4 regions of the Massilia sp. UYP34 genome follow, and region 1 is predicted to be linked to each of the others. Evidence: predicted binding sites of a transcription regulator. Region 1 holds the regulator's gene; each other region holds the start of a gene.
What was found. The regulator LexA, encoded in region 1, represses DNA repair genes until DNA is damaged. The targets are predictions, from matches to a motif close to ACTGTATNNNNATACAGT.
Positions count from the first base shown of each region.

Region 2: a site for LexA is predicted at 4,050-4,067, ahead of imuA (translesion DNA synthesis-associated protein ImuA). Genes of this name have one in related genera too.
Region 3: a site for LexA is predicted at 3,793-3,810, ahead of ACZ9AQ_RS13485 (error-prone DNA polymerase). Genes of this name have one in related genera too.
Region 4: a site for LexA is predicted at 2,459-2,476, ahead of ACZ9AQ_RS09515 (DNA topoisomerase IV subunit B). Genes of this name have one in related genera too.

Region 1 covers NZ_JBWBRF010000003.1:443,455-451,163, forward strand. The annotation lists gene ACZ9AQ_RS08650 (replicative DNA helicase) at 1-99, opposite strand, end outside; gene rplI (50S ribosomal protein L9) at 209-661, opposite strand; gene rpsR (30S ribosomal protein S18) at 700-990, opposite strand; gene priB (primosomal replication protein N) at 1,021-1,311, opposite strand; gene rpsF (30S ribosomal protein S6) at 1,353-1,751, opposite strand; gene lexA (transcriptional repressor LexA) at 2,075-2,704, shown strand; gene ACZ9AQ_RS08680 (tetratricopeptide repeat protein) at 2,852-3,568, opposite strand; gene ACZ9AQ_RS08685 (cystathionine gamma-synthase family protein) at 3,690-4,931, opposite strand; gene purF (amidophosphoribosyltransferase) at 4,946-6,469, opposite strand; gene ACZ9AQ_RS08695 (CvpA family protein) at 6,533-7,021, opposite strand; gene ACZ9AQ_RS08700 (SPOR domain-containing protein) at 7,037-7,709, opposite strand, start outside.
Region 2 covers NZ_JBWBRF010000007.1:63,347-71,055, reverse strand. The annotation lists gene ACZ9AQ_RS13365 (calcium/sodium antiporter) at 1-796, opposite strand, end outside; gene ACZ9AQ_RS13360 (tellurite resistance TerB family protein) at 951-1,379, opposite strand; gene ACZ9AQ_RS13355 (LysR family transcriptional regulator) at 1,481-1,687, shown strand; one part of gene ACZ9AQ_RS13350 (IS3 family transposase) at 1,684-2,570, opposite strand; one part of gene ACZ9AQ_RS13350 (IS3 family transposase) at 2,570-2,828, opposite strand; gene ACZ9AQ_RS13345 (LysR substrate-binding domain-containing protein) at 2,914-3,639, shown strand; gene imuA (translesion DNA synthesis-associated protein ImuA) at 4,081-4,824, shown strand; gene ACZ9AQ_RS13335 (Y-family DNA polymerase) at 4,757-6,226, shown strand; gene gmtY (gamma-mobile-trio recombinase GmtY) at 6,264-7,709, shown strand, end outside.
Region 3 covers NZ_JBWBRF010000007.1:94,857-102,565, forward strand. The annotation lists gene ACZ9AQ_RS13475 (protein kinase domain-containing protein) at 1-1,123, opposite strand, end outside; gene ACZ9AQ_RS13480 (hypothetical protein) at 1,437-3,584, shown strand; gene ACZ9AQ_RS13485 (error-prone DNA polymerase) at 3,836-7,036, shown strand; gene gntR (HTH-type transcriptional regulator GntR) at 7,129-7,709, shown strand, end outside.
Region 4 covers NZ_JBWBRF010000004.1:146,844-154,552, reverse strand. The annotation lists gene parC (DNA topoisomerase IV subunit A) at 1-243, opposite strand, end outside; gene ACZ9AQ_RS09515 (DNA topoisomerase IV subunit B) at 395-2,392, opposite strand; gene ACZ9AQ_RS09510 (response regulator) at 2,562-3,404, shown strand; gene ACZ9AQ_RS09505 (gamma-glutamyl-gamma-aminobutyrate hydrolase family protein) at 3,484-4,482, shown strand; gene ACZ9AQ_RS09500 (hypothetical protein) at 4,880-5,218, shown strand; gene ACZ9AQ_RS09495 (YbdK family carboxylate-amine ligase) at 5,227-6,369, opposite strand; gene ACZ9AQ_RS09490 (cation:proton antiporter) at 6,359-7,549, opposite strand.

The DNA.
Region 1 (7,709 bases):
CAGCCCGCCGATGACGGATTGCTCTGCTTCGATGGAATGCGGGGGGATGCGCAGGGCTTCGATCTGCGGGTCTGAGGGTGCTGCGTTCATGGGCGGCATTATACCTTCTCCTGTCACACGGCTGTCATAATTGGTGAGTTTCAGAAGCAAAAAAGCCGGGAGATCCCGGCTTTTTCGTGCACTGCTTTTACGTCAATCCAGCATTCGCTCAGGCAGCTTCGCCTACGACAGCGATGATGATTTCCGACACGACGTCGGTGTGCAGGGCGACTGCAACCGGGAATTCGCCGGTGGTCTTCAGCGGGCCGGTCGGCATGCGAACGGCAGCTTTTTCGACCGGGAAGCCCTGCTTGGTCAGCGCCTCGGCGATGTCCGCGTTGGTGACCGAACCGAACAGACGGCCGTCGACGCCGGCCTTCTGGCCGATGGTGACGGTCAGGCCGCTCAGCTTGTCGCCCTGGGTTTGGGCGGCTGCCAGTTTCTCGGCGGCTGCTTTTTCCAGTTCGGCGCGCTTGGCTTCGAACTCGGCGACGGCGCCAGCGGTAGCGCGGCGGGCCATCTTTTGCGGGATCAGGAAGTTACGTGCGTAACCATCCTTGACTTTGACGACGTCGCCCAGGTTGCCGACGTTGATAACTTTTTCCAACAGAATAACTTGCATGTTTTATCTCCAGGATATCTGACTGTCGTGACCGACGATTAACCGTGGTGCAGGTCGGTGTACGGCAGCAGCGCCAGGTAACGGGCGCGCTTGATGGCGGTGTCGACCTGACGCTGGTAGTGCGCCTTGGTGCCGGTCAGACGTGCTGGCATGATCTTGCCGTTTTCCTGGACGAAGTCCTTCAGGGTGTCGACGTCTTTGTAGTCAACCTGCTCAACGCCAGCGGCGGTGAAGCGGCAGAACTTCTTGCGCTTGAACAGCGGGTTCTGCTGCTTGCGCTTGAGTTTTTCTTTAGCTTTGTTTTTGTCGAACTTTTTACCGAATGCCATTTGAGGCTCCTGTATATCTAAATTGCCGAACTAGGCGGCACTGAAATCAATGATGTGAAACACCAGGGCTTTGCTGTTGCGATTTTTCCGTGCGAGGAAGCCATCGAAGCGGTAGCTGGCGCCGAGCTCGGCGCTGCCAAACCTGCCCGAAATCTCGCCCGCGGCAAACGCGGGGACTTCGAACTCGACCAGGCGATCGATCCCTGCCTCTCGTTGATGCGAACTGTGCATCAGGACGGCTGAAACGATCGGCACACCGGCCGGGGTGTAGCGCAGGACATCACGCTCGGCGATGGTCGCCACGAGCTGGAGCTGATTCACCCGGTTCTACTACTGCTTGTTACGAATTCCTGGAAAAAATCTTAAGCAGCGGCAGCGGCTGGAGCAGCAGCTGCAGGAGCAGCGGCTTCTGCACGGTGGCTCTTGGCTGCGTCTTCGCGCTGCACCGATTTCATCATCGGCGACGGTGCGGTTTCTGCTTTCTTCATCTTGACGGTCAGATGACGCAGAACGGCATCATTGAACTTGAATGCGGTTTCCAGCTCGACCAGGGTCTCGTTGTCGCACTCGATGTTCAGGCAGATGTAGTGGGCTTTTGGCAGCTTCTGGATCTGGTAAGCCATCTGACGGCGGCCCCAGTCTTCCACGCGATGGATGTTACCGCCGCGGCTGGTCACCGTGGTCTTGTAACGCTCGATCATCGCCGGGACTTGCTCGCTCTGGTCCGGATGGACGATAAAAACGATTTCATAATGACGCATGCATTACTCCTTGAGGACGTTTTACATAAATGCCCACCTCGGCGTCAAGACGAGTGTGGGAAGGGAACAGCCAGCTAGTATAGCGTGAAATGGGCAAATTGGGAACATGGCCGTCAAGCGCTTTAAGCCGGCGCCAGGCTCACTCGACATTTACGCTTGCAAAATCCGTACTTTTTACGATGAGCGCGCTTTTTTTGCGCTTTTTCGTGTATATCCCTTGCGTATGACGGAATACTGTACAAAAATACAGTCTACTGCTACAACCCGTTGCTGCAACATCGCATCCAACCACGGCATTTACACACGGCAACCATTACACAGTTATGCTCAAGCTCACTGCAAGGCAAGAACAGATCCTGAACCTGATCAAGGAAGCGATCGAGAACACGGGCTTCCCTCCGACCCGCGCCGAAATCGCGGCCGAACTGGGCTTTCGCTCGGCCAATGCGGCCGAAGAACACCTGCAAGCGCTGGCGCGCAAGGGCGCGATCGAGATTTCGCCGGGCACCTCGCGCGGCATCCGCCTCGTCGGCGCCAGCGCCCAGCAGATTCCCATGCCGCCGCCGTCGCTGATGTCGCTGCCGCTGGTCGGCCGCGTCGCCGCCGGCAATCCGATCCTGGCGCAAGAACACGTCGAAGCGACCTATAACGTCGACACCGCGATGTTCGCGGCGCGGCCCGACTTTCTGCTCAAGGTGAAAGGCTGGTCGATGCGCGACGCCGGCATCATGGATGGCGACTTCCTGGCGGTCAAGAAAATCGACAGCGCCAAGAACGGCCAGATCGTCGTCGCCCGCCTGGGCGAGGAAGTCACCGTCAAACGCTACCGCAAGACGGGCGACCTGGTCGAACTGTTGCCCGAGAACCCCGACTTCAAGGTGATCCAAGTCAGGCCCGACGAAGAGTTCGCGCTCGAGGGGCTGGCGGTGGGGTTGATGCGCAGCTGGAACTGATCTCGATACACATCATCTCCGTGAGCGCGTCGTTCCCGCGCAGGTGGGAACCTCGGTTCGCATGCGCTGCCGGCCACGTCCATCCATCGTGGCGGCGCTGAGGACTTGGGTTCCCGCCTTCGCGGGAACGACGTTTATGGGCGGTCTCTACTGCTTGGCCTTGTTGATCACCGCATTGTGCTGGTCCACGAACGCTTCGGTCGCGCGGCGCCATGCGGCGAAATCGGCCAGTACCATCTTCGAATTGACTTTCGCTCCCTCGGCGATGTTCTGGCGCACCCCCTCCAGGTAGGCGGTCGCGGCCTCGGTTTCCTGCTTGTTCATCAGTTTGGCGACGTCGGGCGGGATGCGGCGGGTCAGCGGCGACTGCGCGTTCAGGTTGGTCACCATCTTGTTGTAGCAATCCTGCCAGCCGGTCACGGCCTTGTTCACGCGCTCGATCTCTTCGTTGATCTTCGACACCGCCGGAATGCGCGGCGCCGGGCAGCGGTACTCGCCCGACTGCAGGTCGGCGCCATCGTAACCCTTGATCCAGTAATCGATCTCGGCGCGACGAAGGGCGCGCTGCTGCATGATCACGAGCGAGTCGGCGGCGATCTTGTTGCCCTTGGCGGCCGACTTCTCGAACCACTCCTTCGCCCTGGCTTCGTCGACCGCGCCGGCTTCGCCATACCAGTACATCTGGCCCAGCTGCTGCTGGGCCTGTGAATTGCCGGCATTGGCCAGCCTGGTGTACAGCTTGAGCGCGCCCGCATAGTCTTTTTTCTCGAACAGGGCGTTGGCGTCCTCGAGCTCGCCGGCGTAGGCGCCGCCGCCGGTTGCGCACAACACCGCGAGGGACAGGCAGGACAGGAATCGTTTCATGGGCATACCGTCAGGCTGGGCTGGTAAAGGTCCATGATAGCCGTGTTTTACGGCTGGGCTCAATCGCGAATGTGACAAGGCCGGCAAGTTGCCGGCCGCATCAAGACAGTTTTACCCGGCTTTACGCGTCCAGCGCCTGGCGGAAGTCGCCGACCAGGTCGGCGGTGTCTTCGATGCCCACCGACACCCGGATCAAGCCTTCGGCGATGCCCATGCTGGCGCGCCGCTCGGGGCCCATTTCAAAGAAGATCGTGTGCGCGACCGGAATCACCAGGGTGCGGTTGTCGCCCAGGTTCGAGGCCGGGATCGCCAATTCGAGGCGGTTCAGGACATCGAACGGGTCGATGTCTGGTTTCAGCTCGAAGCTCAGCAACGAGCCGCCCGAGCGGAACAGCGACGCGACGATCGCGTGCTGCGGATGCGAGGCCAGGCCCGGATAATAGACGGCGGCGACGCGCTCGTCGGCTTCCAGCATCGTCGCCAGGGCCAGCGCGTTGGCACAGGTACGCTCCATGCGCAGGGCCAGCGTTTCGGCGCCGACCGCGATGTGGTGCGCCGCTTCCGGCCCCAGCGCGGCGCCGAAGTCGCGCAGCGCCTTGGCGCGCAGCTGGGCCATACCCTGCGCACTTGCCGTCTGCTTCCTGAAGTTCGGGGCGATGTTCGGGTACGCGGCCCAGTCGAACAGGCCCGTGTCGGTCAGCGCGCCGCCCAGTGCGATGCCATGGCCGCCGATCGACTTGGTCAACGAATTGACCACCAGGCCCGCATGCACGTCCTTGGGACGGAACAGCCAGGGCGTGGTCATCGTGTTGTCGACCACGTACAGGATGCCGCGCGCGCGGCACAGTTCGCCGATGCGGGCCAGGTCCGCCACTTGCGTGCGCGGATTGGCGATGGTCTCGACGAACACCATGCGGGTATCCGGCGTCAGCGCCGCTTCCACCTGGGCCACGTCGGTGGCGTCGACGAAGGCAACGTCGACGCCCTGGCCCGCCACCGTCTGCCACAGGCTGTTGGTATTACCGAACAGAAAACTCGACGACACGATGTGGTCGCCGGCCTTGAGCAGCGCCTGGAACAGCGCGCCGATCGCCGCCATCCCGGTGCCGAAGCACAGTGTGGCGACGCCGTCTTCCATCTTGCTGATCTTGTCTTCCAGCGCCGACACCGTCGGGTTGCCCTGGCGGCCGTAGCGAAAGCCCGGCTCCTTGCCCTGGAACACCGATGCCAGCTGGCGTGCGTCGGCATAGCCGAAGGCGACCGAGGTGTGCACCGGCTTGTGCAGCGAACCCTGCTCGATCGTCTTGCGGCGATCGTTGTGCAATATAGTGGTGGTGAAACCGTAGCTTGGCTTGTCCGACATGGTTTTTCCTGGCCTTATTCGGCCGCCACCGGCGGGTTCAGGTTGAGCAGGGTGCGCACCTTGTCCTCGGCATCCTTCGACGTCGGATTGTGGCGCGCCGATTCCTGGCGGTCCAGGTACTCGGGGGTCACGTCACCGGTGACATAGACGCCATCGAAGCACGATGCCTCGAAATTCTTCAGCTCGGGATTGACATCCGAGATCGCGCGCTTGAGCGCATCGACGTCCTGGTACACCAAGCGGTCGGCCGTGATCTCGCGGCACACTTCCTCGACCGTGCGGCCGTGGGCGATCAGCTCGTCGCGGGTCGGCATGTCGATGCCGTACACGTTCGGGTACAGCACCGGCGGCGCGGCCGAGGCGAAGAACACCTTGCGCGCGCCCGCTTCGCGCGCCATCTGCACGATTTCGCGGCTGGTGGTGCCGCGCACGATCGAGTCGTCGACCAGCAGCACGTTCTTGTCCTTGAACTCGGAGCTGATGGCGTTCAGTTTCTGGCGCACCGACTTCTTGCGCATCCCTTGCCCCGGCATGATGAAGGTGCGGCCGATGTAGCGGTTCTTGATGAAGCCTTCGCGGTATTCCACGCCGAGTTTCAACGCCAGCTGGATCGCGGCCGGGCGCGAGGAATCGGGAATCGGCATCACGACGTCGATCTCGTCGACCGGGATCTCGCGCCCGACCTTGTCGGCCAGGTACTCGCCCATGCGCAGGCGGGTGGCGTACACCGAGGCGCCGTCGATCACGGAATCCGGACGGGCCAGGTAGACGAATTCGAAGGCGCACGGGTTGAGCGACGGATTCTCGGCGCACTGGCGCTCGTGCAGCTGGTTGTTTTCATCGATGAAGATCGCTTCGCCCGGCGCGATGTCGCGCACGAAGCGAAAGCCCAGGCCTTCCAGCGCGACCGATTCGCTGGCCACCAGGTACTCGACGCCCTGCTCGGTCTCGTTCACGCCCAGGCACAACGGGCGGATGCCGAACGGATCGCGGAAAGCGAGCATGCCGTGGCCGGCGATCTGCGACACCACGGCGTAGGCGCCGCGCACGCGGCGGTGCACGGCGGCGACCGCCTTGAACACGGCGTCGGCGTCGAGCGAGAAGCCGTCGGCCGCTTCCTGGATTTCGTGGGCCAGCACATTGAGCAGCACCTCGGAGTCGGAATCGGTGTTGATGTGGCGGCGGTCGTTGCGGTACAGCTCGTCCTTGAGCTGGACCTGGTTGGTCAGGTTGCCGTTGTGGGCCAGCGTGATGCCGAACGGCGCATTGACGTAGAACGGCTGCGCTTCTTCCTCGCTCGACGAGCCGGCGGTCGGGTAGCGGCAGTGGCCGATGCCCGTGTTGCCCTGCAGCGAACGCATATTGCGGGTGCGGAACACGTCCCGGACCAGGCCATTGGCCTTGAACATCGAGAACATGCTGCTGTGATTGGTCGCAATGCCCGCCGCATCCTGGCCGCGGTGCTGCAGCAGCAGCAGTGCGTCATACAGCAACTGGTTGACGGGAGAGTGAGAGACGACGCCGACGATGCCACACATGGTGTGCTCCTAAAAGCTTGAGTGCTTGATTACAGAAAAATTTCTACGACTGAGGAATGCTGGTCAAAAATTCACGTGCTGCGCCATGGCAGCGGGCAGGAAGGGCTCGACGGTACGGGCGCCGGTCTCGGCGATCGGCGACAACAGCGCCTGTTGCCAGAACGCCTGCTTTGGAATGTCCGTCATCCCACACAATATGACGCCGGCCAGCACGATTACAATGCCGCGCGCCAATCCGAACAAGCCGCCAAGGCCGCGGTCCGCCAGCGAGAGGCCGGTGGCTTCCACCAGAGCCCCGATCGCCAGCGACAGCAGGCCCATCAGGATACGCACGCCCAGGAACAGCGCGATGAAGGCCACGATCAGGCGCGCCGTGGCGCCGGGAATCACTTCCGGCAGCAAGGGCGCGAGCTGCGCGCCGTAGGCATTGGCCACCACGAAGGCGACGATCCAGCCCAGCAGCGACAGGATTTCCTTGACCAGGCCGCGCAGGGTGCTGATGACCACCGAGGCGATCAGCACGAACAGCACCAGATAATCAAAAATCGTCACGCTGTTCGGTCAGGGTCAGAGCGGTACCATGGTGCCGGACAGGCCAATGCCGCCCAGCCTGGCGCGCACTTTCTCGGCTTCTTCCTTGCTGAACGGACCGATCCGCACCCGGATCAGCTCGCCCGACTTCTGGGTGAACGATGCGATGCCGGCGCCGCGCAGGCGCTCCTGCAATTCGGTGACCTTTTCCTGGCTGGCCAGGGCCGCGACCTGCACCACGAAGCGCGGCGCCGGGCCTTGCGCCTTCTGCGGCTCGGCCGCCTTGCCTTCGAGGATGGCCATGGCGCGCGCGGCGTCGTCCTTCGGCGCGGGCTTGGCGACCTGCTCGGCCTTCGGATGCGTCTCGGCCGGTTTTTTCACTGGCTCGGGTTTCTTCTCGGGTGTCGGCGCCGACCTGGGTTCGGGCTTCGGTTCGGGCTTCGATTCGGCCTTTGGCCTCACCGGCTCGGGCATCGGCGCCGGTGTCGGCGGCGCGGCCGGCTCCAGCATGCGCATCGGCGGCGGTTCGCTGGCCGCCGGGGCCGCCGGGGCCGTTACCGGTGCGGCGGTTGCGGAAGCGTCGGCCGCAGGGCCGCTGGCCGGCGCCGCCGCGCCTGGCTCGATGATCTCTTCGTCGCTGTCGACGCTGGCCGACGGCGCCACCTGCTCGGACGGCACCGGCAGCGGGGCCGCCTTGTCCTTGTCCGGA
Region 2 (7,709 bases), on a different contig from region 1:
CTGTCTGGCTCACCACGGACGACAGACCCAATACGCCGAGGATATTGAATACGTTGCTCCCTACCACATTGCCGACCGCGATATCGCGCTGGCCCCGCAGCGCCGCGATGATGGAAGTGGCCACCTCTGGAAGCGAAGTGCCGGCCGCAACGATGGTCAAGCCAATGACCAGTTCGCTGACTCCGAGGTACTGCGCGAAGCGGACCGCCGAGTCCACCAGCCAAGTGGCGCCCAACACCAAAGAACCGAGCCCGGCGGCAATGAGTAGCAGCTGCGCCGCAGGGCGGCTCTCCCAACCTGGGGAGGATGCAAGCGCCTCATCGGGCAAGCCTACATCGCCGCCCTGATTTTGGCGACGCGACTGGTAGATTAAGAACGCGGTATAGACGACTAACAGGCCCAGCAGCAGGGCACCGTCGCCACGGCCGAGGCGCCCATCCAGTGCCAGTGCAAGCAGTAGCAGCGAGACGCCGATCATGACCGGCACTTCCTGGCGCACTAACTGGCGCGCCACGAGCAGCGGCACGATCAGGGCGGAAACGCCGAGGATGAACAGGACGTTGAAGATGTTGCTACCCACAACATTGCCCAGCGCCAGGTCAGCGCGGCCGGCGATCGCCGACTGAACGCTGACAGCTAACTCCGGTGCACTGGTACCGAACGCCACCACGGTAAGTCCGACCACGAGGGGCGAAATGCCGACCGAGAGTGCAAGACGGGAAGCACCGCGTACCAAAGCTTCCGCGCCAACGACGAGGAGCACCAGCCCGAACAAGAACAAGAGTACATCCATCATCACGTCTCCTTTTCAGGCAGGGCCGGCAATGTCCGGTAACTGCCGCTGTGCAGCCGATTATAAAACTCATCGTGTCGGGACGGCGCGCGATGGTAACGGACATGGCGCCGGTGGTGCTCCGGTTAGGCCGAGACTGCGCCTGCGGCGACCTGCCTCATCCTGCCAAGGTGTCGGCAGGAGAGTAGTCCCTGGCCTGGTCGTGGCCGAACCAAGCTCTGGCCGCGCGCCGTACCAGGGTCATTTCGCGGCCATCGACGCGGCCGTCCGCCTGGACGATGTCAGCCATGGTCTTCCACAGGCAGATCTGCAGCAGCGGTTCCTGAACCTCAAGCATCAGGCTGTCCAGCAAGACCGGATCAATCTCGACAATGCCCGCGCAGCGGTTGGCGGCGTTGTTGAGCAGGTCTTCGCACAATTCGCGCAGGGTATGGTCGAATGTGTCGTCGTCGACCTTTACCTGTTGCAGGAACTTGGCATGATGCATGGTGCGCACCTCGGACGGGCTGATGTGGCCGTCAACGATCATAGTGAGGGCCAGTAGTCGGCTGATTGCTGCGGGACTGTTAGCGGGATAGGTATGCATGGTGACCTCATCAAAGTGATTGTAAGGTCACTATAGAAGCGCCAAAGCTTAAAGTAAAATCAATTAATCTTTACTAAAACATCAATTTTTCTGAGGATTGCATGATCAACTATAAGCACCTCTACTATTTCCAAACGGTTGCTACCAATGGTACGGTTGCGCGGGCGGCCGAGCAGCTGCATGTAACGGCGCAGGCAATCAGCATGCAGTTGCAGGTCCTGGAAGCCCAGTTAGGCGAGGCATTGTTTCAGAAGAGAGGCCGGGGGCTCGAACTGGCCTTCCCCCATCGATACGGACACTTCCGTTAGGCGCATTTTAGATTTTCAAACTGTACCGGGCTGAGATAGCCGATAGTGGAATGACGCCGGCGTGGATTGTAGAACCTTTCTATGTAATCGAACACGTCTGCGCGTAAATCATCCCTGGTCCGGTAATGCTTTTTGCTCAGGCGCTCAGTCTTGAGCGTCGAGAAGAAGCTCTCCATTGCAGCGTTGTCCCAGCAGTTTCCGCGACGGCTCATGCTGCAAACAATGCCGTGTGATTCGAGCAGGCGCTGGAAATCCTCGCTCGTGTATTGGGAACCTTGGTCCGAATGATGCACCACAGCGCGAGGCCGGCCACGGCGGAAGATGGCCATCAGCAGAGCGTCCATTACCAGCTGTGCGGTCATTGTCGGTTGCATCGACCAGCCCACCACGCGCCGCGAGTACAGGTCCAGCACGACAGCGACAAACAGCCAGCCTTCGCCCGTCCACACGTAAGTGAAGTCGGCTGCCCATTTCTGGTTTGGGCCTGTCGCTTCAAACTGCCGGTCCAGCAGGTTCGGCGCGATGGCATGCACTGGTGAGTCAAGCTGGCCTGGCGCGCGGCGCCGCTTGTGACGGGCCTTGATGCCAGCAGCTTTCATCAGTCGTGCCACACGGTTCTCGCTGCAAGAGAAACCAGCATCGATAAGGTCTCGCACTACGCGTGGCGAACCGTATGTGCCATCGCTGGCTTCGTGGCTGTGCTTGATTGCGTTGAGGAGCTGGGCGTTCTCGCGTTCATGGGCACTTGCTGGCCGGCCGAGCCAGTCGTAGAAGCCACTGCTCGATACGCCGAGCAGACGGCACATCGTCCGTGTTGGCCAGATGGTTCGATATTTGGCGATGAAGCCGTATTTCACTTGAGGTCGGCTGCGAAGTAGCCGAGCGCCTTTTTTAATATGTCGCGCTCCGTCTTGACCTTCGCCAGCTCGCGCCGCATGCGCTCGTATTCCTGGGCCGATACCTTCTCACGCCCGACTGCGACCTCTGCACCGACGTGGGCATCTCTGCACCACCGACCCAGCAAATTAGCACCGATGCCAAGGTCGCGGGCTATTGCCGCCTTGCTCGCGCCAGGCTGGCCTACCAGCTTGACTGCTTCGCGCTTAAACTCTTCTGAGAACAACCGTCTTTCACGTGCCATGTAATACCTCCGATAGGAACATCATACCTATCGAAAGCGTCCGTCGTGGTGGGGGAAGGCCAAACTGACCGAGGCGGGCAAAACCGTGTTGCGCTATACCACGCAGATCTTTGACATGGGCAATGAGCTGGAACAAGCGATGCGGCGAGGGGCATTCGCCGCGGAAACGCTGCGAATCGGCATTTGCGACATGATCGCAAAGACCATGATCTTCCGCCTTCTGCAGCCGGCGCAGGGGGCAGGATTGGGAATGCGCCTGATTTGCAAGGAAGGGCACTTCGACGACTTGATGATTGCACTCACGGCACACCAGCTCGACCTCATCATCGCCGACAAGGGCCTGCCACCAGGAGGTGCGATCCGCGGCTACACTCACCTGCTCGGTTCGAGCACGCTTACTGTAATGGGCCACCCCGACCTGTGCAGAGCTTGGCCGGGCTCCTTCCCGCAGCGCCTGAAAAATGCGCCTTTCCTGCTGCCGGGGCAGGACGCCGCCATCCACAGTCAGCTCAGCAGCTGGTTCGAGAGCAACGAGTTGCGTCCCATCGTAGTGGGTGAATTCGACGACGGAGCGCTGTTGAAGTCCTTCGCCCGCGCCGGTACCGGGTTCATCGTGGCGCCTACAGTGCTGGCCGATATCGTGTGTGAGGAAAACGCGCTGGAAGCCATTGGCACGATCGACGCCATCGTCGAGCATTTCTATGCCGTGTCGGTCGAACGGCGAGAGAGCCACCCGGCAGTGCGCCGCATCCTTGATGGGGCGGCCGCGATCTTCGGCCGCACAGTGAAACAGATAGGACAGACAGCCTGAGCAGCTTGTTGCCGGATGCACCTTCAAGTGACTGTGCCGGGACGGCGAGCCCGTTACGCGGAACACCAGACCACTGCGGCAGCCAGAGGGTCGAAAGTTCGCCGCTGGAAGGACAGATGGACCCGTTCTTCAAACAGCCTATGGAGGAATCAGTGTGGTTCCGAGTCTTCAGCTGCCTTGGCAACCCGCTCCTGATAGACCCAGTACAAGGCACGCTCCTGGTCCTGCGCAACCAAGTAATTCCTGGCCACGGTGTTCCCCAGTAGGTATTGCGTTTAGTTAAACTCCTAAAGTGCAAGCATCCTTGCCACAGCGGCCGGCCCGGCTATGCAGCCATTTTCCCGAGCGCATACAACTGCCAGCCAGTAGCCCAAAAAACCACCTTGCACTTTCATCCATTCACAATTTATACTGTACAAATATACAGTACAAAACTCATATATGCTTACATCACCTACCAATGTTGCTCAAAAGACTGGGAAAGTGCCCCAGTCAGTTCTACGTGACGTATGGCGTGCAAGCGAGTTAGCGATCGCACGATCGACTGTCCAAACCACTGGGCACGATCTGCTCGACAAAGAACTACCGGATAGAGGGTGGCCGAGGTCGGCGCTTATCGAACTACTTGTGCAGCAAAACGGTATCGGGGAAATGCAATTGCTACAACCTATGCTATCCCCCTTATCATCTTCGCAACGAGTGGTGCTTATCCAGCCACCTTATCATCCCCATCTTATGGCCTGCCGTGCTTGGCAAGTGAATGAACGAAATTTGTTATGGCTCCGTCCAAAGAGTTCATCAGATGCCCTATGGGCTACCGAGCGAACTCTTAAAAGCGGAAATTGCGGTGCCGTCATACTTTGGCAAACAGATATTCGACCTGAAACACTTCGGCGGCTGAACCTCGCCGCCCAAACCACTGATACATGGTTTTGGCTTATGCGGCCTATCTCAGCTGCAGCGAACGCTTCGCCATCACCGTTACGCATAGCACTTCGTCCTATTCATGGTGGACTTTCTGTTGATATTGTCAAACGAAGAGGACCTTCCTGTGAAAACCCTTTTTTTATTTCGTTGACGAATATGCCTGTGGGTCGCCGGTCACTGGACAAAGATTATGAAACTCCTGTTAAGCGTCCATCTACCTTCATTGCCACTAGAAGCACTACGCCCGCGTTGGTCTGAACCTGGGCAGTTTGTCGTTATCGACCAAGGAGTGGTACTGGCGATGAGCTTCGAGGCAGCGCAGTGCGGCATACGCTTACGCATGCGCCGCGATAGCGTATCGGCTCTCGCCCCTACGGCAACAACTCTAGATCGATCGCCAGAAAAGGAGAACCAGGCGCTTCACGCTATTACAACCGCGCTAATGCAGTTCACTCCGGAAATCGATTTCCAGGAAGATTTCTCGGTTCTATTGGACGTTAGTGCAAGCCTCACGTTATTTAAAGGACCACATTCGCTCTCCCTGCGCGTCTCCGGCATTCTTAGCTCACTCGGCTTTACGTCGCAAATCGGTACTGCCCCGACAGCAGAAGGCGCCTGGTTGCTCGCAAGAAGTAGGCGCCAAGACGGATTTACTCTACGTCGCCGAACATTATCGATAAGAACCTTGCACCACCGGCTGAGCATGTTGCCTTGCAATCTACTTCCAAAGGCTGCTCCCTATAGGAACTGGCTTAATGACATTGGGGCAGAGCAGATTGGTGCGCTCCGTAGACTGCCCAGAGCCGGCCTTTTGCGTCGAACTAGCAAGGAATTAATCTACGCGCTTGATCGAGCATACGGCGAAGAACCGGAAATATTTGACTGGATCAAGCCGCCACTACAGTTCAAAGCACGCGTAGAGCTCTGTGATCGCGTCGAGCACGCCGGGGCGTTGCTCCACAGCGGAACCAGTCTGATCCTCCAGTTAGTTGGTTGGCTAAAGTCCTTGCAACGAGCAGTCCGAGTTTGCGTCTTCCTTCTTGAACACGAACGCGGTCGCGCCGCAATAGCGCCTACAAAGATTGAGATAATTTTGGCAGAGCCCGCTTGGGACGAAGGACACCTAATTCGGCTTCTAAAAGAACGTCTCCCGAAGATTCAACTTACCGCGCCTGTAATTGGCCTCTACCTAGAAGCGGTACAGACCGAAGCCGCCCACCCAACAAATGAATCCCTTTTCCCCGAGCCTGGTGGCTCGCTAGAAGATTATCATCGACTTCTTGAGCTATTGACTGCACGACTCGGTCACGAAAATGTATTAACCCCTAATAACGTTGAAGATTATCTTCCAGAGGTCTACAATGCCTGGGCATCCGCGACAACCAAACCAATCAAGGCTAATACAGAATTCGTTGCCAATAATCGACCATTTTTCTTATTGCCAAAGCCTATTGCGCTACTAGTGCGTAATGAGCGACCATTTTATGGTAGTCCGCTTAAAATAATTCGCGGCCCGGAGCGAATAGAAGCTGGTTGGTGGAGTGAGCAATCTGCTTCCCGAGATTACTTCATTGCTCAGGGAAATGATGGAAGTTGTTACTGGATCTATCTGGAACGCGCCAATGATGCGCGATGGTTTTTACACGGCTTGTATGCCTGAAAATAAAACCAAGTCATAAACCTTATGTTTGCCCCTGATGATCCGACGAGAAACCGCACGCTACCATACCGTTGCCAGCACACTAATAAAACGACCCGCCCAGCCTAGTCGAAGAATATATGTCTTATATATTCTGACCGACGACGACGGCAGCAGCGACCCGATGCTGCCTTTAGTTAAATATATCCTTGAAAACGCTAGTAGCCGTTCTTTGGCATGGCAGCGTGAGCTTTGCAGAGCTGTAGGGTTGTTTGTAGATTTCATAAAGTCGAATCAACAGCATTTCAAGTCTCAACTAGACAGGCCCCAACTTCTTGCTGAATTTGCCGAAGTACTAATTGGCGGAACAATCGAGCTCGATGGGACGGATTCATCAGGCCTGTTCTGGACGTCAAAAACAAACGCACGCGCAAAACTTCTCCTAACGCTTCTAACTGGCTTTTCCGATTGGCTAGTACAGCGCTACGACACAAAACCAATCAATCCTTGGCGTACTGCCTCATACGCAGAGCAGATAGCATATTGGCGTCGCTTTGACGAGCGACGTGCGCATGCACTGCTCGCCCATACGTTCGATCGAGAGGCAATCCAAGCCCGATCAAAGTTTTCACGCACTGTTGCGATAAGGCAGCGGTCGCTTGTGCACGAGACATCGACAGCCAAACATTTTCCGGAAGAGAAATTAAACGAACTTCTGACCGACGGGTTTCTAATCCGCGGCAACCAACGCTTAAGAAACATGCATGAGAATATACACGTCCGGGATATCATGATCACAATGCTTTTGCAAGGGGGCGGACTGCGCGAATCGGAACCGTTTCACCTATTTGTCAGTGACGTCCTGATCGATCCACAAAATCCTAAGTCAGCGATGGTCCGCCTGTACCACCCACAATACGGATCAGCCCCACACGACTATATTGACCCGATCACCGGCAAGCTCATCCCTGCAAACAGAGAAGAATACCTCCGTGTCAAATGGGGCCTGCAACCAAGGAATACCGTTCAAGGACGCTTCCATGCAGGCTGGAAAGATCTAAAACTAAGTAACGGCAGAGAGAAATATGCGCTGATTCATTGGTTTCCCACATACTGGGGCGAGGCGTTTCTTATCTTGTTCAAGAATTACATCATGAATTCTCGCAGCCGACATGCTTTGCATCCATATTTATTTGTCAGCGCAAAAGAAGATGTCAAAGATGCTCCCTATACGATTGGTGCATACCGACAACTCCATGGAAAAGCAGTCAGGCGCATAGGGCTAACCCCTTCCAAAAACTCGGGAACGACACCGCACGGGCACCGCCATGCATATGCACAAAGTATGACAGACGCTGGCGTCTCCAGCGAAGTTATCCAGGCCGCTATGCACCATAAATCCCCAGAATCACAACAGATCTACAAAGAAGCTTCTGTTGAGAAAACTAACCGCGAGCTGCGCAACGCAAGTGCGAAGCTGAGCCCGACCTTCATTTCTCCTTCC
Region 3 (7,709 bases), on a different contig from region 1:
CATGATTTGGTTGCTTTGTTAGGATGGCGTTAAAGTTTTCGATTGCGGCATCGACGCTTTCTTCATGGTCAAGATGCCGTAATGCTGCCATTCCCTTCGATATCCGCGTGGAATCAGAAATTGTAGGTGCCAGCTGATGATTGAGGTTTTCCGATATTGGAGCATATACCATGCTGCCTATCGCAAGCACAAATGCCGCGCACGCATATCCAATCTTGCGCCAGTTACCAAAAAACGAAGAGAGTGCTACCGCTTCTGGAAGATTTATAGGTGATGTCGGGTCCGTATAAGTTTTCGATTCTCGCAATGTGCATGCAGCTTGGTGAACTGCCATCATTGTTCCCATCCGTGTAGACGGATCGGGCGTACACATTGAACGTACCAATGTAACCATATCCTGATCGGCATCAGGAGAAAACGTCCACTGCGCGCAGGACGATTGTACTTGCGCAGCAGCTAACGCCAACCCATGCAAATGGGAAAATGGACGCTCTCCGTGCATCATCTCGTACATCAATACGCCCACAGCATAAATATCGCTGAGCATACTCGGATACTTGCCATTCAAAATTTCAGGCGCGAGATAGGCGATGGTGCCCTGAGTCTGCAGCACATCGCCCGACTCGGTCGCAAGCGGATCGATCTTGCGTGCCAGCCCAAAATCCATGATGCGCAACTGCCCTGATGGCTCGATCATCAAGTTGGCCGGCTTCAAATCCCCATGAATCAAGCCCGCCGCATGCGCCTGCGCCATCGCATCCGCCAACTGGCAAACGATATCAAGTATCTGATCCCTCGATAGCTTGGTCGTGGAAAGCAACTGATGCAGAGTCTTGCCCCCTACCAGTTCCATCACGATCGATTTGCTATGGCCGTCGTCTTCGAGCGAATAAATCTGGATGAAAGCAGGATGCCGCAGTGACGCCGCAAGCCGGGCTTCCTGCAGCAGGTTGTCCGGCTGATCGCGCACCAGATCAGGCTTCAAACGCTTGATGGCAACACTACGCTGCAGCGCGGGATCCCACGCCTCATGCACGTCGCCAAAACCACCATTGCCAAGCAACTTACCAAGGCGATATCGCTCGGTACTGGGGTTGGCAATCAGGTCAGGCGATGAAGTCATTTGCGGCTCATTAGGTTGGCGCAGGCGCCATAAATGCTACAGGAAGAGAAACTTGCCGAATACACATTCCAAACCTCGCGATTCAGGCACCAGCGTGTCAACTTCTTTGTTGACATGTAAAAACCCCCGCTGTTTTACACCCAGCAGGCATACATAGTCGACTAAATCCTTGATTTTGTTGCGGCGACGCCATGTTTTACGGTGGCACGGAGCTTGCAAACCAGTGTACCGACAGAGACGTAACGACCATTGTCTCGCCTCTCGTTGCAACTGTCGCAATGCATGTTATTCATTCCGGAAAGAAGATTCAAGTATGGCTACCCAAGGCACAGGCGTCCTGCAGATCGTTGGCGCGGCTTATGGACTCAGGCAGGTCACTGCCCAGGTCATCAAGCAGGTCAACCGTCAGGCTTTTCCAGAGACCCTGTCTGTGTTGGCGAGCAACCAGGCGTTCGGCGACGCCTGGGTCGGCCACGAAAAGACGCTGACGGTCGTCTATCGCTATGATGGCGGCCCGACGTTCGTGGCGACGGCGTTAGAAGGCCAGACGCTGAACATCGGCGCGCAGCAATTCGGGCAAGCTGCCCAGGTTCCTGCCCCAATCAAGGAAGACAACACCGCGCAGCCGGCACTGACCGTGTGGGGCGCCAGCTTCGGCTCCGCCGACGTGAGCGCAACGGTACGCAATCTGGCCGATCACTCGGCCGGAACCTTGTCCCTGGTCGCTGACAGCGCCACCCTTGGCGAGGCCGATAAGGAGAGGCGCAACACCTTCGTCATCGTGGCCAGCTACAGCGGTCAGGTGCCGTTCATCGACATCGTCGTCGAGGGCAACCCCTATGCGCTCAGCTACCGTCCGCCGCTGCACATCCTGAACGCCTTCTATGGCCTGAAGGACGTCACTGACATCGTCCGCGCCAGCGTGAGCCGGCGCAGGCTGTCCGTCGCCGCATCCAGCAGCGTATTCGGCGATGGCTGGCCGGCCATGCGCAAGACCCTGCACGTGGTCTACCAGTATGCCGGCCGCAAGCCGCAACTGGCCGCGACGATCGAGAACCAGCTTCTACAGATCGACTACGACCCGGCCGCTCCCGCCGCGCAGGCGTCGCTCGACCCACGCGCCCTGAACATCCTCGCCGCCGCCTACGGACCGGTCGACGTCACGGCGAAGGTCGTCGCGCTGGTCGAGAATGGAAGCCTGTCGTTCACGGCCGACAGCCTGACCTTTGGCGACACCTGGCCGGCCGCCGTCAAGTCGTTCTCGATGGTCTATAGCTGGGGCGTGGCGGCGATATCGAGCGTCAACGTGCCCGAAGATACGCCGGTCTCGATCACCCAGCCCGAGCCTGCGTTCACCACGGACAGAAACTTCGTCTCGCTGGCTGGGCTGCTCGCTGCCGGCGACGAGATCAAGCTCCAGACCGGGGCAGCCGGCTACTGGTCGATCGCCGCCGACGGCCGGATCACGGCGCTCGGGACCTCGAGCGATGCGGCCGAGGTGTTCACCATCGGCGTGCCGGAGGCCCTGGATGCCGCCGCCATCACCCTGCAATGCCGTGACGGCAGCTATGTGAGCGCGGATAGCGACGGCACTTTGCGCGCGGGCGGCAGCGCTCAGGATGCGATCCGGTTGATGGCGTCGCTCCAGGCCAATGGCGCCATCAATATCGGCGTCGTCGGTGGAGCGGGAGCGCCGTTCATCGCGGTGACCGCAAGCGGCGCCATCGCGATCGACGGCAGCTACGAGGCCAATTTTTCCACCTGCTTCAACCTGCTGCTGAGCCCCACGCGGGCCGGCAATGCCAGCCATTTGCAAGCCTTCGCCAGCGCGACGGTGCTGGATGGTCCAGTCGACATGAAGCTGGTGAACGTGGTGTGGAAGCTCACCGGCGGCTGCTTTCTAGCGGCCGGCCTTGGAAGACTGCTCGGCGACCCGCAGCAGATCGGTCCGGCGTTGTACCGCTTTCTGCGGCGCTATCCTGGCGTGATGAACAAGATCGCGATCCTGATCGCGACCATCGACTGCAACCGCGCGATGCCGGCGGGCGCCTTGCTTGGCGTGCTCAAGGCGATCCACGAAGCGGGCATCCTCATGCCGGTGCTGCGCATGACGCTGGCGACGACTGGATGGATGGGGATGTCGTGGGCCATCGTCACGATCCTGACGAAAGTGCAGGGCGGCGTCACGAGTACCGGCGCGACGGCAGGGGGCGAACTGGGCGAGAGCTTCTCTGATTGGGCTTATGAGACCACGATGGAGATGCTCGACTACATCAATTCCACGGGTGGAGCTGCCTTGATGCTTGCATATGAGCGTATGGTCAGTGCGGATCAGCCAGTTTTGCGCCGCGCGGAAGGTGGTGGTGCGTTCAGCCTGCGCGAGCGGATGGGGCCGCAAGATATTTCCGGCTCGTTCTTTGGGCCAATGCCGCGGCCTTTCCGACATACGTGTAAGTCTTAGTCGCTGATAAACGCGGAAATTTTCCGCCTAGAATAAGAACACTTGGTTTCTTATCGTCAATGCTTAAAGAGAATTGACGATTGCGACGCAGAAATATCTTTCTGCACGTCCAGTCACCACAAGCTACTGCTCACCCCCCAATCCAGCCTATCCCTCATGACCAAGCCATAGCCACAACTTCCCCAGCCACATCCCCCAGCTCGGTTATACTGTGTTTTTATACAGTATTGGCTGTTCGACAGCTCGCCAGCGTGACCAAGCCCACCCCCACCGCGCAGCCCCCCTCTCCCCAGGCGCTGCCCCCCTACGCCGAGTTGTTCTGCCTCTCGAACTTCTCGTTCCTGCAAGGGGCCTCGCACGCCGAGGAGCTGGTCGCGCGCGCGGTGCAGCTGGGGTACTTCGCGCTGGCCCTCACCGATGAATGCTCGCTGGCCGGCGTCGTGCGCGCCCACGCCGAAGCGAAAAACGCCGGCCTGCCCCTGATCATCGGCGCCCACTTCCACCTCAAGAACCCCGACGACGCTCTGACGCCGGCCCCCTCCCTGATCCTGCTGGCGCAGAACCGCAACGGCTATGGCAACCTGTCCGAACTGATCACGATCGGCCGCACGCGCAGCGAAAAGGGCACCTATCTGCTCACGCCCGACGACCTGGCCAATCCCATCCAGGAATACGCGCACCTGCAGCACATGCCCGACTGCCTGGCGATCCTGCTGCCGCCATACCCCGGTCACGAGGCCCAGGACGTCGACCGCCTGCATGCGCAGGCCGCATGGATGGCCACCACCTTCCCGGGCCGCGCCTGGCTCGGCCTCACCCAGCTGCACCGCGCCTTCGACGACGCCCACCGCACCACGGTGGAAGAGGTGGGCTGGCAGCACGGCCTGCCGATCGTCGCCCTTGGCCACGTCTGTATGCACGTGCGCTCGCGCAAACCCTTGCAGGACACCCTGAGCGCGACCCGCCTGGGCAAACCGGTGGGCGCCTGCGGCTACGGCCTGGCGCAGAACGCCGAGCAGCACCTGCGCGCGCGCCTGCGCCTGGCCAACATCTATTCGCGCGAGGCGCTGGCCGAGACGGTGCGCATCGCGCGCCTGTGCACCTTCTCGCTCGACGAGCTGCGCTACGAATACCCGGACGAAGTGGTCCCCGAAGGCCACGACGCCAGCAGCTACCTGCGCAGCGAAACCTGGATCGGCGCGCACCGGCGCTTTCGCCAGGGCGTGCCGGCCAAGGTGCAGGCCCAGATCGAGTACGAGCTCGACCTGATCGCCGAGATGGGCTACGAACACTACTTCCTCACCGTCTACGACATCGTGCGCTTCGCGCGCTCGCAACACATCCTGTGCCAGGGGCGCGGCTCGGCCGCCAACTCGGCGGTGTGCTACTGCCTCGGCATCACCGAGGTCGATCCGGCCCGCGCCAGCCTGCTGTTCGAGCGCTTCATCTCGCGTGAACGCAACGAGCCGCCCGACATCGACGTCGACTTCGAACACCAGCGGCGTGAGGAGGTCATCCAGTACATCTACAACAAGTACGGCCGCCAGCGCGCGGCGCTGGCGGCGGTGGTGATCAGCTACCGGCCCAAGAGCGCGCTGCGCGACAGCGGGCGGGCGCTCGGCATCGACCTTGCCATCGTCGAGAAGGTGGCCAAGACCCATCACTGGTTCGACAGCCGCGCCGATTTGCTGGGCCGCCTGGCCGAAAGCGGCCTCGATCCCGAGGCGCCGCTGTCGCGCCAGTGGGCCACGCTGGCGCAGTCGCTGCTGAACTTCCCGCGCCACCTGTCCCAGCATCCGGGCGGCTTCGTGATCGCCAAGGGCAAGCTCTCGCGCCTGGTGCCGATCGAGAACGCGACGATGGCGGACCGCAGCGTGATCCAGTGGGACAAGAACGATCTCGAAGAGCTGGGCCTGATGAAGGTCGACGTGCTGGCGCTGGGCATGCTGTCGATGATGCGGCGCGGCCTGGAACTGGTGGGCCAGCGCTATGGCGACGTGTTCGAGATGCAGGACATCCCGCTCGAAGACAGCGCCACCTACGACATGATCTGCCAGGCCGACACCATCGGCGTGTTCCAGATCGAATCGCGCGCGCAGATGAGCATGTTGCCGCGGATGCTGCCGCGCCGCTTCTACGACCTGGTGATCGAGGTGGCCGTGGTGCGGCCCGGCCCGATCCAGGGCGGCATGGTCCATCCCTACCTGCGCCGGCGCCAGGGGTTGGAGCCGGTCGAGTATCCGAGCCCCGAGATGAAGGTCGCGCTCGGGCGCACCCTTGGCGTGCCGATCTTCCAGGAGCAGGTGATGCAGGTGGCGATCCTGGGCGCCGGCTTCACGCCGGGCGAGGCGGATCAGCTGCGGCGCGCGATGGCGGCCTGGAAGCGCAAGGGCGGCCTCGAAAAATACTACGAGCGCATCGTGGGCGGCATGCTCGAACGCGGCTACCAGCAGGAATTCGCCGAAGCGATCTTCAGCCAGATCCAGGGCTTCGGCGAGTATGGCTTTCCCGAATCGCACGCGGCCAGCTTCGCGCTGCTGGCCTATGCGAGTTCGTGGCTCAAGTGCCACGAGCCGGCCGCTTTCCTGTGCGCGCTGCTCAACAGCCAGCCGATGGGTTTTTATAGTCCCTCGCAACTGGTGCAGGACGCGCGCCGCCACGGCATCGAAGTGCGGCCGGTCGACGTCGCCGTCAGCGGCTGGGATTCGGCGCTGGAAGAATACGACCCCGTCGACCGTTCGCGCCAGCCGGCGGTGCGGCTGGGCTTTTCGCTGCAACGCGGATTGAAGCAGGAAGCGGCCGAGCGCATCGAGCAGGCGCGCGCCATACGGCCGTTCGACAGCGTGGCCGACCTGGCGCGGCGCGCGCATCTCGACCGGGGCGACCTGCAGGTGCTGGCCGCGTCCAACGCCCTGCGCTCGCTGGCCGGGCACCGGCGCGAAGCCTTGTGGCAGGCATCGGGCGCGGCGCCCGACAAGGATCTGCTGCGCCCGACCGTGCCGCGCGAAGAGACGCCCACGTTGGCCGCGCCGAGCGAAGGCGAAGAGATCGTCGGCGACTACCGCGCGCAGGGGTTGACGCTGGGCCGCCATCCGCTGGCGCTGCTGCGCGCGCGCCTGCTCGGGCAGCGCTTCATGCCGGCGTCGACCCTGATGGATTACCAGGACGGCCAGCTGGCGCGCGCCTGCGGCCTGGTCACGGTGCGCCAGCGCCCGGGCACGGCCAAGGGCGTGCTGTTCATGACGCTGGAAGACGAGACCGGCAACGTCAATGTGATCGTGTGGCCGACCCTGGTCGAGCAGCAGCGGCGTGAAGTCCTCAATGCACCGCTGCTCGGGGTGTACGGCATCTGGCAGCGCCAGGGAGAAGTGCGCCACCTGGTGGCCAAGCGGCTGGTGGACCTGTCGCACCTGCTGGGCGCTCTGGATGCGCGCAGCAGGGATTTTTGCTGATGGCGCGGCGGCCCGCCGAGGTTCGCGACGAAGGCCCTGGTCATTGTTGATAGAATGGAACCAGGGATGTAGAACGCTACGACAGGATGACCATGGATAAGACGGGCCGCAGCAAGGGCAGGGGGACGGGGCGCGCGACGCTCGAGCAGGTGGCCGGCATGGCGGGCGTGTCGATCATGACCGCTTCGCGCGCGCTGAGCCAGCCGCAGATGGTCTCCGAGCTCACCCGGGTCAAGGTGGAGCAGGCGGTGGCGGAACTCGGCTACGTGCCCAACCGCGCCGCGCGCGCGCTGGCCTCGTCGCAATCGCATGTGATCGTGGTGCTGGTGCCGTCGTTTTCCAACGCCGTGTTCACCGCCGTCCTCGAAGGCATCCACGACGCCGTCGCGCCGGGCCAGTACCAGCTCCTGATCGGCAATACCTATTATTCGCAGGCCGAGGAAGAAAAGCTGCTGCGTACCTATCTGCAGTCGAGCCCGGACGGCATCCTGTTCTCGAGCCAGGCCCACAGCCCGGCCGTGACGAAGATGCTGGAAGCGTCGCAGGTGCCGTCGGTGTCGATGATGGACCTGTCGGACGATCCCGGCGCGCTGTCGGTCGGCTTCTCGCAGTTCGAGGCCGGCATGGAGATGACGCGCCACCTGGTCAGGAAGGGCTATCGCCGCATCGGCTT
Region 4 (7,709 bases), on a different contig from region 1:
GTCGCCGACGACGGCAGCCGACTTGCGCGGCTTGGCGGTCGGGCCCAGTCCCAGTTCGTTCATCGCGTACAGGATGCGGCGCTGGACCGGCTTCTGGCCGTCCGACACGTCCGGCAACGCGCGGCCCTTGACCACCGAGACGGCGTAGTCGAGGTAGGCGCGCTCGGCGAAGGTGGACAGGGTGAGCGTCTCGACGTCCGAGGGCTCGTGTTGTTGCTCAAAAAGGCTAGGTTGATTCGTCATGGTGATTATTCGTGTTCTGGCGGGCGTTGGAGGCTGCGGTGCCACACTTGGGTTCCCGCCTGCGCGGGAACGACGGTCTTCTGGCCAGTGGCCCAGGCACGTCGTCCCCGCGCAGGCGGGGACCCAAGTCATCTAGCAGGCTACATCCTCATCAGATATCCGCCTCCGTCTCGTTCCCGTGTTCCTCGATCCAGGCGCGGCGTGCGGCGGCTTCGCCTTTGCCCATCAGCATATTGAAGCGCGATGCCGACTCGGCCATGTCGTACTGGCCGAACGACACCGGCAGCAGGCGGCGCGTGTCCGGGTTCATCGTGGTTTCCCACAGCTGCTCGGCGTTCATCTCGCCCAGGCCCTTGAAGCGCGAGATGCTCCACACGCCTTCCTTCAGGCCCTCTTTCTTGAGCTTGTCCTCGATCGCCAGCAGCTCGCCGTCGTCCAGCGCGTACAGCTTCTGGATCGGCTTCTTGCCGCGCGCCGGCACGTCGACACGGTACAAAGGCGGACGCGCGATGCAGATGTTTCCGTTGTGGAACAGGGCCGGGAAGTGCTTGAAGAACAGCGTCAACAGCAGCACCTGGATGTGCGAGCCGTCGACGTCCGCATCGGACAGGATGCAGATCTTCCCGTAGCGCAGGCTGGAAAGGTCGGGCGCATCGTTCGGTCCATGCGGATCGACGCCGATCGCCACCGAGATATCGTGGATCTCGTTGTTGGCGAACAGGCGGTCGCGGTCGGTTTCCCAGGAGTTGAGCACCTTGCCGCGCAGCGGCAGGATGGCCTGGAACTCCTTGTCGCGGCCCATCTTGGCCGAACCGCCGGCCGAGTCGCCCTCGACCAGGAACAGCTCGTTGCGCGTGATGTCGGTCGATTCGCAATCGGTCAGCTTGCCCGGCAATACCGCCACGCCGGACGATTTCTTTTTCTCGACCTTTTGCAGTGAACGCAGGCGCGACTGGGCCTGCTTGATGACGAGTTCGGCCAGCTTCTTGCCGTATTCGACGTGCTGGTTCAGCCACAGCTCGAGCGGCGGCTTGGTGAAGGTCGACACCAGCTTGAGCGCGTCGCGCGAATTCAGGCGTTCCTTGGTCTGTCCCTGGAATTGCGGGTCCAGCACCTTGGCCGACAGCACGAACGAGACGCGCGCGAACACGTCTTCGGGCAGCAGCTTGACGCCTTTCGGCAGCAGGCCGTGCAGCTCGACGAAGTTCTTCACCGCGCCGAACAGGCCGTCGCGCAGGCCCGCTTCGTGGGTGCCGCCGCTCACGGTCGGAATCAGGTTGACGTACGACTCGCGCACCACGCCGCCTTCCTCGGTCCAGGCCACCACCCAGTCGGCGCCTTCGCCTTCGGCGAAGCTGTCGTCGCCTGCGGCGGCAAATTGCGCGCCTTCGAATAGCGGGATCAGGGTTTCGCCGCTCGAGCTCTGGGCCAGCGCTTCGTTCAGGTAGCCGCGCAGGCCTTCGTCGTAGCGCCAGGTCTGGACGTCACCGGTCTTGCCGTTGGTGAGCGTGACGGTCACGCCCGGCAGCAACACCGCCTTCGAGCGCAGCAGGCGCTGCAGATCGCCGAGCGGAATGTTCGGGGAATCGAAATACTTGCCGTCCGGCCACGCGGTGACGCGGGTGCCGTTCTTCTTGCCGCCTCGTTCGGCGGGGCCGGACGTGAGCGGCTCGATCACATCGCCGTCGGCGAATACCAGGCGGTGCTGGCCGTTGCCCTGGTCGTCACGGCGCCACACCTCGATCTCGAGGCGCTTCGACAGCGCATTGGTGACCGAGACGCCGACCCCGTGCAGGCCGCCCGAGAAGGCATAGGCGCCGCCCGAGCCCTTGTCGAACTTGCCGCCGGCGTGCAGGCGGGTGAACACGATCTCGACCGTGGACACGCCTTCTTCCGGGTGGATGCCCACCGGGATGCCGCGGCCGTCGTCCTCGACCGTGATCGAACCGTCCGGGTTCAGGGTCACGCCGATGTTCTTGCAGTGACCGCCCAGCGCTTCGTCGGAAGCGTTGTCGATCACTTCCTGGATGATGTGGAGCGGATTCTCCGTCCGGGTGTACATGCCCGGACGCTGTTTCACAGGTTCGAGTCCCTTGAGGACGCGGATGGATGATTCGCTGTAGTCTGGAGCGGGTTTCTTGGAGGCCATCTTGGAGGTTGTTTGTCGAATGCTTCGGCATTCTAACTTGTCGGTAGGAAAAGGTTTGGCTTTTTTACTGTTTAAATATACAGTAGTTTTCGCCGTGACGTGCTTTTCGCTTCGCACGTTTGTGCTAGATTAAGCTGGATAACCACGGCAATGCCAAAGAGGGGCATTAATGATGCACCCGTCCAGCTATCCGTTGTCCGTACGCCTGCTCGGGTTCACGCCTGGCGAATGCGTGCGGATGAGCGCCCTGCTGGCGCGGGCGCCGGGCGCGGGGCCGCCGTATTCTTGCCTGCATGACGACAGTTTGCAAGAGCCGGACCTGTATATCGCCAACGGCGACAGCCCGACCGCGCTGACCCGGCTCGGCTGCCTGCCGCCCGCATCGTTGCAGCCGGCGCTCGTGATCGGCGACGACCCCGGCAACCCCGGCGCCGGACCCTGGCGCACCCTGACTCGGCCGGTCGACCCCCTGCAACTGCATGAAGCCCTGGCCGACCTGCTCGAGACCCGGGTCCAGGTGCTGGTGCAGCAGAGTTGCCGCACCACCCGGCGCGTGCTGGCCGAGCGGCGCCGCCGTCCGCGCCTGGCGCCAGACTGCGAAACGCCGGCATTCTACACGCGCCTGCGTCGTGGGCCGGTAGATGGGGCGGTCCTGATCATCGACAAGGAATGCGGGCTGCGTAACCAGGTGGCGCGCGTGCTCGACCCGCGCCGGGTGCCGGTGGAATGGACCGACAGCCTGTGCGCGGCGGTGCGCCTGTGCGACGAAACGAAGGTGGCGCTGGTGCTGATCAACACGGCGGCGGTCGGCATCGAACCGTATAGGGTGTGCAGTTCGATCAAGTCGCAGGACGGGGCGCAGCGCACGCCAGTGGTGTTCCTGGTCGAGCATTCCTTTCACTACGACAGCGTGCGTGCGCGCCACGCCGGGGCGCGCGGCCTGCTCACGACGCCGGTCGCCGGCCGCCACTGGATGCTGACCTTCCAGAAGCTGCTCGACCTTCCGGTATAGCTTGCCGGTGTCGGCGGAACGCGACGTTTTGTAACAACTTTTTATTGTGCGCGACAGTGGCGAAGTTATATTAATAACCATGGCTGAAGACGATCAAATCAAGCGCAACGACGATCCGGCGGCGGACGTGGACGAGCGCCGCGAGACCCGCGTGCGGGTGCCCGAACGCCGCGCCAGCGGCGCCCAGTCGCGCGGTCCCGCCCGCTACCTGCGCGATGGCGACAATGCCGTCGCCCTGGCCGGCCGTGTCATTACCTCGCGTTTTCGCTCGCTGCGCGAGCGCTTCAACCGCGACTTCATGCAGCGCACGCTGCACATCGGCGTCTCGGCCCGCATTTTCCATCCGGAAGCCGGCGCCAAGGGCCTGCTCAGCAAGAACCTGCAGTACCTCGAGGAATCGATCGCGCAGTGGGTGATGTCGCGCGACGTGCTGGTGTTTATGATCCCCACCGTGAATACCAACGGCCTGCTACACCCCAGTAATATTACCCTGCGCCACTATGCGCGCCATCTCGACGGCCTGGTGCTGCAGGGCGGGGCCGACGTGGCGCCGCAAACCTATTCCGAAACGCCCACCCGTCCCGAATGGAGCGGCGACCGCGCGCGCGACGTCTACGAACTCGAACTGCTGCACGAATTCGTCGACGCCGGCAAGCCAGTGCTGGGCGTCTGCCGCGGCTGCCAGCTGATCAACGTCGCCTTCGGCGGCACCCTGCACCAGGACGTCGCCACCGACATGCCAGAGGCCCTGGCCCACGTGCACGACATGTACGACGCGCACCGCCACGCCATCGTGTTCCCGAAGGGCTCGTCGCTGGGCCGCATGTTCCCCAAGGTCGAGCGGGCGATGGTCAATTCGATCCACCACCAGGCGGTCAAGGATCTCGGGCGCGACATCCGCGTCGAAGCCATGTCCGAGCCGGACGGCATCATCGAGGCGATCCGCTACCAGCGCGCCAATTTCGTCATGGGCTTGCAGTGGCACCCCGAATTCCACCGCGCCGGCGGCGTCGACCTGCTCGACTGCACGCCGGTGCTCGATGAATTCCTGCGCGCGGCGCGTGAAACCCGCCTGTAACGTCCTAATGACGTCAAGTTAAGGCGAAAGTCTTCTTGAGTTAGCGTAAAAACGTCGTCCCCACGAAGGTGGGGGCCCAATCTTGCAAGCGTTTCGACAACGTTTGCAGAACTTGGGTCCCCGCCTGCGCGGGGACGACGTAGTTGACGGTTAGCTCAGCGGCTTAACTTAACGGCATTCGCTGTAACGTCCCGCATTATTGTCGCTAGGAATCATTCGTCACCCGTGTGCGTCCGGACTATGTCCATTTCCGAAAACGCTTGCTTTCGCCGCGCGACGCGTGAATAATAAATGAGAATCATTCGCATTTGTTGCGAATGCCGATATCGAATGCCGATATTCCCACGCCGGATCGTTGCCGATCGTAGCGCTACCCGGCTATTTTGGAGACGCTTGCATGACCATGTCCACCTCCCACACCACGCCGTCGGAACCGCGCAGCCCGGATACGCTGCTGGTTGCTTCGCTGTTGCACCTGATGTCCAACTACACCGCGCGCGGCGACGGCGAGCAGCCATGCGTCAAGCTGGCGTCGGTGATCGAGCGCCACCTGTGCGCGCTGTCGCGCCTGCCGAACATCGATCCGGTGCTGCGCGCCACCTGCGAACAGCTGGCCGACCAGTGGGCGGTCGTGGTCGACGCCAAGTTGCCGCCGCCGGCGCCTGCACGCCAGCCCTTGCTGGCGCGCTTCATGAAAGGCGGCTGGGCCGGCAAGGCCGCGCCGCTGGCCGGCTGACGCTGCGCCTAGCTCGTGCTGCCGCCACGGAAGTGCTGAATCGCCGCATTGACCATGCCCTCGACGCTGCCTTCGCGCTCCACGTGGCGGCGCAGGATGGTGGCGTCGCTGCCGTCGTGCACCGCCGCCGCCAGGTGCTTCAAGGCGTCCACGCTGCCCAGCGCCTCGGCATGCGGCAGCATGGCTTCGAGCGTCGCCAGGATGTCTTCGCGCATCGGCACGTTGTCGTAGGTCTTCGGATGCGTGATGCTGCCTTCCAGGCCGAAGCGGCAGGCCTGGAAGCGGTTGTAGTTGTAGACCAGGTAGTCGTCCTCTACAGGCATCTCTTCCACCGGCGCTCCTTCCTTGCGCTCCAGCAGATGGCGGCACAGCGCCTGCAGGTAGCCGGCCAGCGCCGCCGCCCGCTCCACCGTGAGCGGCGTGTCGCACACGCGCAGCTCGATGGTGCCGTACTCCGGCTTGGGCCTCAAGTCCCAGTAAAAATCCTTCATGCTCTTGACGATGTTGGTGCGTTCCATCTTGGCGAAGTAGACGTCGGTGAACTCCTGCCAGGAGAGCATGAACGGCGCCCGGCCGCTCATCGGGAAGGCGAACACGGAATTCAGGCGCGCCGATTCGAACAGGCTGTCGTGGCCCTGCACATAGGGAGAGGATGCCGACAGCGCGATGAAGTGCGGCAGGTAGCGGTTCAGCGCGTGCAGCAGGTAGAGCGCGTCGTCGCCGTTGGCGCAGCCGATGTGCACGTGCTGGCCGAACACCGTGAACTGCTTGGCCAGGTAGCCGTATAGCTGCGACAGGTATTCGTAGCGAGGCTTGGCCGAAATGCGCTGGTCGGACCAGTGCTGGAACGGATGCGTGCCGCCGCCGGCGATGCCGATATTGAGCACGTCGCTGGCCGCCACCAGGGTGTCGCGGATTTCGGTCAGTTCCGCCAGCAGCGGCGCGTAACCCGTGTGCACGCTCGAGTTAATCTCGATCATGCTCTCGGTGATCTCGGGCGTGACGTTGCCCGGGAACGGTTTACGTTTCAACAGGTGCATCAAGTCGGGACTGGCCGCGGTCAGGTTGAAATCCGACAGGCTGACCAGTTGCAGTTCGAGCTCGACCCCGAAGGTGAGCGGCTGCGAGGCGTTGAAGGCTTCAAGCGACATGGTTCGACTCCGGTGCTTCGCGCGCCCAGATCAGCGCGCGCTGGATGATGATCGGGCCGAAGACTTCGAGCAGCATCGTCACGGCCGCCATCGCATACAGTTCTTCGACCACTTTCAGGCCGGCATAGCGCGCGTGCTCGAGCAGCAGGATCACGAACACGGCCAGCGGCGCCAGCCCGAGGCCGGTGAGCGCGCCCTTGCGCCAGGTGACGCCCGACAGGTGGGCGAACGCCGTCACCCCGGCCACCTTGGCGACCATGCGCGCCAGCACCACGCTGATGGCGAGCAGCGCGCCGGCGGTGACCAGGCGCCAGTCGAGGGTCGAGGCGGCGTACACGAACAGCAGCACGGTCAGCACCTCGCCCAGCGCGCCGAAGTTGCGCTGGGTTTGGGTAAAGGCGACGCGCCGGTAGCGCACCGTCAGGCCGAAGGCCAGCGCCGCCACCACCGGCGTCAGGCCGGCGCTGTCGCATACGGCCACCAGCAGGATGATCGCCAGGGCGAAGGCGACGGTGGTGTCCTGCTGCGGATTGCCGATCGCGCGCAGCAGGGCCGGCACGATTACGCCGAAGATGGCCCCGATCAGGATCGAGGCGGCCAGCATCACCAGGCTTTGCCACAGCGCTTCGCCCACCGCGTCATAGGTGCGGAACAGCCAGATGCCGATGATGGCGTTGAAGGCGAACACCGACAGCACGCAGTTCAGGGCCGACAGGTGCAGCACCCGCTCCGTCATCTGGCCCGAGCTTTTCTGTTCATTGACCACCCGCACCACGGTGGCGGGCGAGGTCGCCATCGACAGCGCCGCCATCAACAGGGCCGTCAGGCGGCCGACGCCGAAGGCGCTGGTGACGGCATACACGAGGATGAAGGTCAGCGCCGCCTCCACCAGGCCGGCCACGCCGATCCAGGGATTGTTGACCAGCCAGCGCAGGTTGATGCGGTTGCCCAGCTCGAACAGGATCAGGCCGAAGGCGACGTTGGCCAGCAGCGAGACCGGCCCCATGTCGGGGGCGGGCAGGGCGCCGATCTGGGTGCTGCCGAGGGCGAAGCCGACCAGGCCATAGAAGCTGATGCGCGGCAGGCCGGTCCAGCGCTGGCCGAATTCGCCGGCCAGCCAGGCCAGCGCGATCGCCAGCGGCCATGCGAGGCTCGTCAACAAGGACAGCAGGTCTGGCATTCGTCTTCCCCTCTATTCTTTTATTCGGTGCGCTTGGCCCCGGCGTCCGCGGATTCTACAAGCGGACGTGGCGCGCACGATTGTTCTGGCTCGCCCGTCCACGCGCCTTGTGTTGAGGCACGGCGAGCGGCGGGCGAGTGGTTCGATCATAGCGATTCCT